2 linked regions of the Tsuneonella mangrovi genome follow. Each later gene encodes a partner of the first gene's protein in a complex. Links are inferred from orthologs where the notes say so. Each region holds a gene or a part of one and is shown on either strand. Other genes may lie near its edges.

The links. Proteins that work in one complex are often made in the same cells at the same time.
Region 2: the proteins of dapF (region 1) and CJO11_RS01810 are in contact, whole or in part, in a solved structure (PDB 5YGU), measured with the Escherichia coli proteins. The link is inferred for Tsuneonella mangrovi from one-to-one orthologs.

The regions. Positions count from the first base shown.
Region 1 is NZ_CP022889.1:1,155,999-1,161,151, forward strand. What follows is about bases 1,442-4,223. They hold dapF (diaminopimelate epimerase), read left to right. Parts: upstream 1,442-2,317; coding sequence 2,318-3,130; downstream 3,131-4,223. Other genes in these bases: CJO11_RS05740 (putative bifunctional diguanylate cyclase/phosphodiesterase), read left to right, coding at 1,442-2,266; CJO11_RS05750 (MiaB/RimO family radical SAM methylthiotransferase), read left to right, coding at 3,127-4,223. Outside these bases: CJO11_RS05730 (thiamine pyrophosphate-binding protein), read left to right, coding at 1-30; CJO11_RS05735 (EVE domain-containing protein), read right to left, coding at 39-431; more of CJO11_RS05740, read left to right, coding at 623-1,441; more of CJO11_RS05750, read left to right, coding at 4,224-4,302; signal recognition particle-docking protein FtsY, read left to right, coding at 4,299-5,153. UniProt on the Escherichia coli protein: Involved in the succinylase branch of the L-lysine biosynthesis and in the biosynthesis of the pentapeptide incorporated in the peptidoglycan moiety. Catalyzes the stereoinversion of LL-2,6-diaminopimelate (L,L-DAP) to meso-diaminopimelate (meso-DAP).
Region 2 is NZ_CP022889.1:374,514-377,234, reverse strand. Bases 1-2,708 are described here. They hold CJO11_RS01810 (RNA pyrophosphohydrolase), read right to left. Parts: upstream 1,742-2,708; coding sequence 1,259-1,741; downstream 1-1,258. Other genes in these bases: CJO11_RS01805 (alpha/beta hydrolase), read right to left, coding at 1,747-2,703; CJO11_RS01815 (tetratricopeptide repeat protein), read left to right, coding at 751-1,257; CJO11_RS01820 (RsmB/NOP family class I SAM-dependent RNA methyltransferase), read left to right, coding at 1-691. UniProt on the Escherichia coli protein: Master regulator of 5'-end-dependent mRNA decay.

The sequences.
Region 1 (5,153 bases):
GTCTCCGGCTTGCGCGCGAGGAAGCGTTAGGCCGCGGCTTACGCCTGCGAGAGCTTGAGGATGTAGTCCCACTCCTTCGGAGTGATCTCCGCAACCGACAGCCGCGAGAGCTTGATCAGCTCGATCTCGGCCAGCTTGGGATCGGCCTTGATTTCCTTGAGCGTCACCGGGCGCGGCAGCTTCTCGACCGGCTTGACCTTGACCGCCGCCCACTTGCCTTCCGGGTCGGTCGGATCGGTGATCCCGGCGACCGAAATCTCAACGATCCCGACGATTTCCTTGCCGATATTCGAGTGGTAAAAGAACGCCTTGTCGCCCACTTCCATCGCCGCGAGGTTGTTGCGCGCGCGGTAATTGCGGACCCCGTCCCAGGTCCCTTCCTGTTCCGCGACGAGGTCGTCCCAGCTGTAGGCATCGGGTTCGGACTTCATCAACCAGTAGCGCGGCACACATAACTCCCGGGGTCTGAGCGACCGCAGGAAAGTAATCCTACGCAGGCCGCTTAACACTATTTTCAAACACTTTGCGCGATAAGGCACCGATTAACAGCGAACAAGGGTCCGTCGCACAGCAATCGATTTGGGGAAGCATGGCTCAGGCGAGCGACACCGAGGACAACAGGATGGCGCGTGCAGAGCGTGACCTTGTCGCGCTCGGGATCGCTGTTGCCGCAATCCTGCTGTTTGTCGGCACTGGCGGCCTGGTTTTGCCGCAAGTGGTTCGTGCCTGGGCCGGCCACGGAACCGGCCCCGCACCGGTGCTGGTCTCCACATTGCTGCTCAACATTGCCCTGGTGATCTTCGCGTGGCGGCGATACTCCGAGCTGACTCTCGAGATTGCCGAGCGTCGCAAGGCGGAAGCTCTCGCGCGCCAACTGGCCGAAATCGATCCGCTGACCGACACGCTCAACCGTCGCTCGATCACGTCCGCTTCTGAAGGCCTGCTCGAGCGCACGCGCAATGACGGTCGAGCGCTGGCGGTGATCGTGGTCGATCTCGACAACTTCAAGATGATCAACGACCTCAACGGTCACAAGGCCGGCGATACCCTGCTGCGGACCGTGGCCGAACGCATCACCGGCCTGCTGCCGAAGGGTTCGCTGCTGGCGCGATTGGGCGGCGACGAGTTTGTCTGTATCGTTCCATTCGACGTGAATGCCGCGGAACGCATCGATCATTTGGCGGCACGGCTGATCAATCGTGTGGCGATGCCGGTGCCCTGCGATGGGCTGCAGGTGGAAGTAACAGTTTCGCTGGGGATTTCCGTCAATCGGGGCGATCACGCAAACGGCCCTGAAACCGACGTGATCGAAGACCTGATCCACCGCGCCGATATCGCGATGTATCATGCCAAGAAGCAGGGCAAGAACCGCTACTTCTGGTTCGAGCAGTCGATGGAAAACGACCTGCGGCTGCGTGTCGAACTCGAAACCGGCATTCGCAAGGGGATCGCGAACGGAGAGTTCGTTCCGTATTACGAGCAGCAGGTCGACCTCGAAACCGGCGAGATCGGCGGATTCGAAATGCTCGCACGCTGGCATTCGCCCACGCTCGGCCTCGTGATGCCCGACGTGTTCATCCCGATCGCCGAGGAAATCGGCGTGATTGCGGAGCTCAGCGAAGGGCTGATCGACCAGGCGTTGCAGGATGCCCGGGAATGGGATCCGAAGCTTTCGCTGTCGGTCAATATCTCGCCGGTCCAACTGCGTGATCCGTGGTTTTCGCAGAAGTTGCTCAAGCTGCTGGTCAAGCACAGTTTCCCGCCACAACGGCTGGACATCGAAATCACCGAATCGTGCCTGCATGAGAATATCGGGGTGGTTCGCTCGATGATCACCAGCCTCAAGAACCAGGGTGTGACGATCAGCCTCGACGACTTCGGAACCGGGTATTCGAGCCTCGAACAGCTGCGCACGCTGCCGTTCGACCGGCTCAAGATCGATCGCAGCTTCGTGAGCGAACTGAGCGAAGCGGGCGCCAGCAACAAGATCGTTCGGGCAATCGTTTCACTGGGTGACGGGCTCGATATGCCGCTCACCGCAGAGGGAATCGAGGATGACCAGATCCTCGCCGCGCTCAAGGAAATGGGGCATCTCAAGGGCCAGGGGTATCACTATGGGCGGCCCGAACCGGTCGAGTTGCTGCGCAAGCGGCTGGCTTCGGCCAACCTGCTGCGATCTTCAAACGCCATGCCCGAAGCCGCCGACAGCGAACCGGCGGGAGAGGAACCCGCGCAAGTTCGCGACCAGCGACGCAACGCCGGCTGATCGCGCCGCCACTGGACGTTCGCCCGGTGCGCGCATAGATGCGCTTGCACCATGCGCGTCCCCTTCACCAAGATGCACGGCCTCGGCAACGACTTCGTCGTGCTCGATGCGCGCGCCGAGCCGCTGCCGCCAATCGACAGGGCAATGGCACGTGCGCTGGCGGACCGGCGGATCGGGATCGGTTGCGACCAGCTGATCCTGCTCGAAGGGTCGGACTGCGCCGATTTCCGGATGCGGATCTTCAACGCCGACGGCGGCGAGGTCGAGGCCTGCGGCAACGCCAGCCGCGCGATTGCGCTGCTCCATGGCGCGAAGGCACAGGTCGAGACCAGCGGCGGGACGATCACCGTCGAGCCGATGGACGGCGGCGCACGGATCGACATGGGCACTCCGCGGTTCGGGTGGGAGGAAATCCCGCTCGCCTACGCGATGGACACGCTGTCGATGCCGGTCGGCTGGGAAGGACTGGAAGGCCCTGCCGCGGTCAACGTCGGCAATCCGCACGTGATTTTTTTCGTCGAAGATACCGGCATCGTGCCGCTCGACCGGCTGGGGCCGCTGATCGAGCGCGATGCGCTGTTTCCCGAGCGGGTCAACGTCAACGTCGCCCACGTCGCCGGTCCGGAAACGATAGACCTGCGGGTGTGGGAGCGCGGTGCGGGCCTCACGCGCGCGTGCGGCACCGGGGCGTGCGCCACCGCGGTCGCGGCGATGCGGCGCGGCCTGGTGAGCGGGCGCAAGGTTGCCGTGAACCTGCCCGGCGGTACGCTCGACATCGAATGGACTTCGGGCGATCGCATTCTGATGACCGGCCCCGCCGCAACCAGCTTCACCGGCAGCTTCGAATGGAGCGACTACGCGTGAGCGCAGAAGTCATTTCGCTCGGTTGCCGCCTGAATATCTCCGAAAGCGAACGCATCCGCGCGCTTCTGGCGAGCGAGCCGCGCGAGACGGTAGTGGTCAATTCGTGCGCGGTCACCAGCGAAGCGGTGCGCCAGACCCGCCAGGCAATCCGCCGCGCCCGGCGAGAGCGCCCCGATGCCCGCCTGCTGGTGACAGGGTGCGCCGCCGAGATCGAACGCGAGCAGCTCGCCTCGATGCCCGAAGTCGATGGTCTGGTGCCCAACGCAGCCAAGCTCGACGCGCGGGCGTGGAATGCCCCGACGGATCATCCGGAGGTCATCCCGCAGCACAGCCGCGCGTTCATCGCAGTGCAGAACGGGTGCGACCATGCCTGCACTTTCTGCGTGATCCCGCAGGGGCGCGGCGCCAGCCGGTCGCTGGCTATCGCCGAAGTGCTGAACCTGGTCGAACATGACCTGTCGTTCGGCGCGCGCGAAGCGGTGCTGACCGGGGTCGATCTGACCAGTTGGGGCCACGACCTGCCGAATGATCCGCGACTGGGTAAACTGGTGCAGGCGATCCTCGATGAGTTCCCGCAGCTTTCCCGGCTGCGCCTGTCCTCGCTCGACGGGATCGAGATCGATCCACTGCTCGAGGACTTGCTGGCGAGCGAGCCGCGGGTGATGCCGCACGTGCACCTCTCGCTCCAGCACGGGCACGATCTGATCCTCAAGCGGATGAAGCGCCGCCACTTGCGCGCCGACGCGGTCGCGCTGGTCGAGCGGCTCAAGGCGCGCCGACCGGAAATCGCCATCGGCGCGGACCTGATCGCCGGGTTCCCGACCGAGACCGACGAACATCACGCGGCGAATCTCTCGATCGTGCGCGAACTCGGGATCGTCCACGGGCACGTGTTCCCTTACTCCCCGCGCCCCGGCACCCCTGCCGCGCGGATGCCGCAGGTCGACCGGCAAGTGATCAAGGCGCGTGCCGCTCAGCTTCGCGCGGCGGTGCGCGACGTGCGCGCGGCATGGCTCGCCGCCAAGCTCAGCCAGCCGCTCGAAGTGCTTGCCGAACGCGACGGATGCGGCCATGCGCCTGACTTCGCCCGGGTCCGCCTGCCAAACGGCGTCGCGCCCGGAACCATCGCAACCGTCACTCCCACCGCAATCGAGGAAGGCCTGCTGGCATGAGCGAACCGAGCTGGACCGAGCGCGTGTTCGGCGGCTTCCGCAAGACCTCCGAACGGCTGTCGAGCAACCTCACCGGGGTTGTCGGCACGGCAAAGCTCGACGACGCGACGCTCGATGATGTCGAAGATGCGCTGATCGTTTCCGACCTCGGCCCGGCTGCCGCGCGCCGCATCCGCGACCGGCTGGCGGAAAAGCGTTTCGGGCTCAACATCACCGAACAGGAATTGAAGGAAGCAGTCGCCGAGGAAATCGCCGCGATCCTGCGCCCGGTGGCCAAGCCGCTCGAGATCGTTGCCTTCCCGCGCCCGCAGGTGATCCTGGTGATCGGGGTCAACGGCAGCGGCAAGACGACCACCATCGCCAAGCTCGCGCACTGGCTGCAGGAAGACGACTACGGCGTGATGCTGGCAGCGGGCGATACCTTCCGCGCTGCCGCGATCGGCCAGCTGGCGACCTGGGCGGAGCGGATCGGCGCACCGATCGTGCGCGGCCCCGAAGGCGGCGACCCGGCAAGCATCGTGTTCGACGGGGTCAAGGCCGCAACCGAGCAGGGCATCGACGCGCTGATCGTCGACACCGCCGGGCGCCTGCAGAACAAGCGCGAGCTGATGGAAGAGCTCGCCAAGATCCGCCGCGTGCTCGGCCGCCTCAACCCCGAAGCGCCGCACGACGTGATCCTGGTTCTCGATGCGACCAATGGGCAGAATGCGCTTAGCCAGATCGAGATATTCAAGGAGGTTGCAGGTGTGACCGGGCTGATCATGACCAAGCTCGACGGCACTGCGCGCGGCGGCGTGCTGGTGGCTGCAGCAGAGCAGTTCGGGCTGCCGATCCACGCGATCGGGGTGGGC
Region 2 (2,721 bases), 780 kb from region 1 along the record:
TCGCTATCCGGCGGGAACCCCGGTCGAGCAGTGGGACGCATTCAAGGATGGCCGGATCGAAGTGCAGGACCTTGGCAGTCAGCTGGCATGTCTGGCAGTGCCGGCCGCACCCGGCGAAACCGTGATCGACCTGTGCGCAGGTGCGGGAGGCAAGACGCTCGCGCTGGCAGCGGCAATGGACAATCGCGGCACCTTGCTCGCGTGCGATTCCGACCGGACGCGCCTGTCGCGCCTCGTGCCGCGCGCTGAACGGGCGGGGGCAGGGATGATCGAGACCCGTTTGCTCGATCCGGGCAAGGAACTCGCTGCGTTAGATGGCTTTGCGGGCAAGGCTGATACGGTGTTGGTCGATGCGCCATGTTCGGGGACCGGGACGTGGCGACGCAGCCCCGAAGGTCGCTGGCGGCTGACGCCCGAAAGACTGGCGCGATTTGCAGACATCCAGTCGCGACTGCTTGAAATTGCGTCACAACTTGTTCAGCCGGGTGGTCGGCTTGTCTTTATCACCTGCTCACTGCTTGACACCGAGGGCAGCGACAGGATCGAGGCATTCCTCGCCGCTAACGAGCAATGGAGCGCCGAAGCTCTCGATCTTCCGGCAGGGACGCCACGCGGTAAGGGTTTGCGGCTTTCGCAGTTCCATGACGGCACGGACGGATTTTTCATCGCGCGGCTGGCTCGCGCATGTTAACTTGAGACGTTATGTCTGCTGTTGAACTTTTCGATGGCTCGAATTTCAAGGAGTTGCTGATGCGTTTCGCTGCACCCGCCACCGCCGTTGCGATGGTTTTCGCACTGACTGCGAGCATGGGGCAGGGTGCCGACCGGGTTACCGACCCGCGCGCAGTGGCACTGCTCTCGCAAGGTCGTGCAGCGCTCGACGCCGGGCAAACGGAACAGGCAATCGATGCGTTCGAGGCAGCACTCGCGGTCGATCCTGGCTCTCCGGAGATATTCAACGACCTTGGCGATGCGGCTCGTATCAACGGGCTGCAGGGCAAGGCAATCCGCTATTACCGCGACGCAATGCGGCTCGATCCGAAGAACCTTGAGGCGATCTCGGGCGAAGGCACCGCACTCGTTGAAAAGGGCGCGGTCGAGAAGGCCAATCGCAACCTCGCCAAGCTCGAAACGCTCTGCGGGCCGAACTGCCCCGCTACGCGCCAGCTTGCTGCGGCCATCGCGAAGGGCCCGCAACAGCGAATCCTCACTGCCGAAGCGGTGATGCCCGATTCTTCAGTGACCCAGCAGAACTAGGTCAGATAAGGTCGCGAAACTCTTCGAGAACCGCGCGATAGACGCGCTTCTTGAACGGCACGATCAGGTCCGGCAGCTGCTCCGGATCCGCCCACTTCCATTCGCAGAATTCCGGCGGACTGTGCGCTGCCAGGTCGATTGCCTCATCGGGACCATGAAACCGCGCAAGGAACCAGGTCTGTTCCTGCCCGCGATATTTGCCGCCCCATAACTTGCCGAGAAGCTCATCGGGCAAATCGTAGCGGAGCGGCTCGTCCATCTGCTTGAGCACGGACACAAGATCGGCGACCACCCCGGTTTCCTCCGCCAATTCGCGATGCATGGCGACGACTGGATCTTCGCCGCGATCGATCCCACCCTGCGGCATCTGCCAGAAGCCGCTGTCCCGGTTATCGATTCGCATCCCGACGAAAGCCTTGCCGTGCTGGTTGACGAGCATGACACCGACGCAGGGGCGATAAGGCAGGCTGCTCAAGTCGTTCATTTTGGCTAAGCCAATCCAAGCATCATTTTCATGGCCGAGATAACCTTGAGTGTCTCCGTTTGTGCGCTCGGTAGAGTTTTCCGCAGAGTCATAAAGTCGTGAATCAGCCCCTTCATGTCGAAAAAGCAAACGTCGATTCCGGCATCGACAAGCTTTGCAGCGTAACTGCGACCTTGGTCGCGCAGCGGATCAAGCCCTGCGGTAGCGATTACTGTCGGTGGCAATCCATCGACAGTTGCAAGCGCGGGATAAGCGCGTGGATTGCCCGCTTCCGGCTGGTAGCAACTCGAGAACCATTCCATCGTGTCCCGAGTGAGGAGATGCTTCTCAGCGAATTCTTCCATTGAACCACCAACAAGATCATCAACCCACGGATAGCCCAAAACCTGCAGCAGGATAGGCAGCTCGGCCGGATTGTCGGCAAGGGAGCGGGCAATTACGAGAGCAGCATTCGCGCCCGCGCTAACCCCGAACGTCACAATGCCTGTGACTTCCCGATCGAGCTCTGCAGGGTTAGTGGCCAGCCATCTTGCCGCTGCTTCGCAATCGTCGACCGGCGCGGGAAAAGGATGTTCCGGCGCGCAGCGATAGTCGACCGCAAGCACAGGCAAGTCGAGTCGCGCAGCAAGCTCGTTGCAAAGCGAATTGTGTGTCTCCAGATCCCCGATCACGTATCCGCCGCCGTGGAAGAAAAGCACGACCGGACCCGGATCGCGCGATTCGCGAGAATCGTAGAACCGCACAGGAATGTCGCCCGCTGGACCTGGACACGCCAGATCCCGGACGACAGCAAGCTTAACCGGATCGGGATTGGTCATCTGCTTCAGCACGCGGTAGGCCTGCCGGCTTACCGCCACATCAGGCGGGCCTTCAGGCTTTGGCTGGCTATTCATGAAATCGAGAAATGCGCGCACATCGTCGCGCGGTGCGTTGTCTGTTGACGACACTAAAACCCCTCTCATCGGTTCGTGTTTGCAACC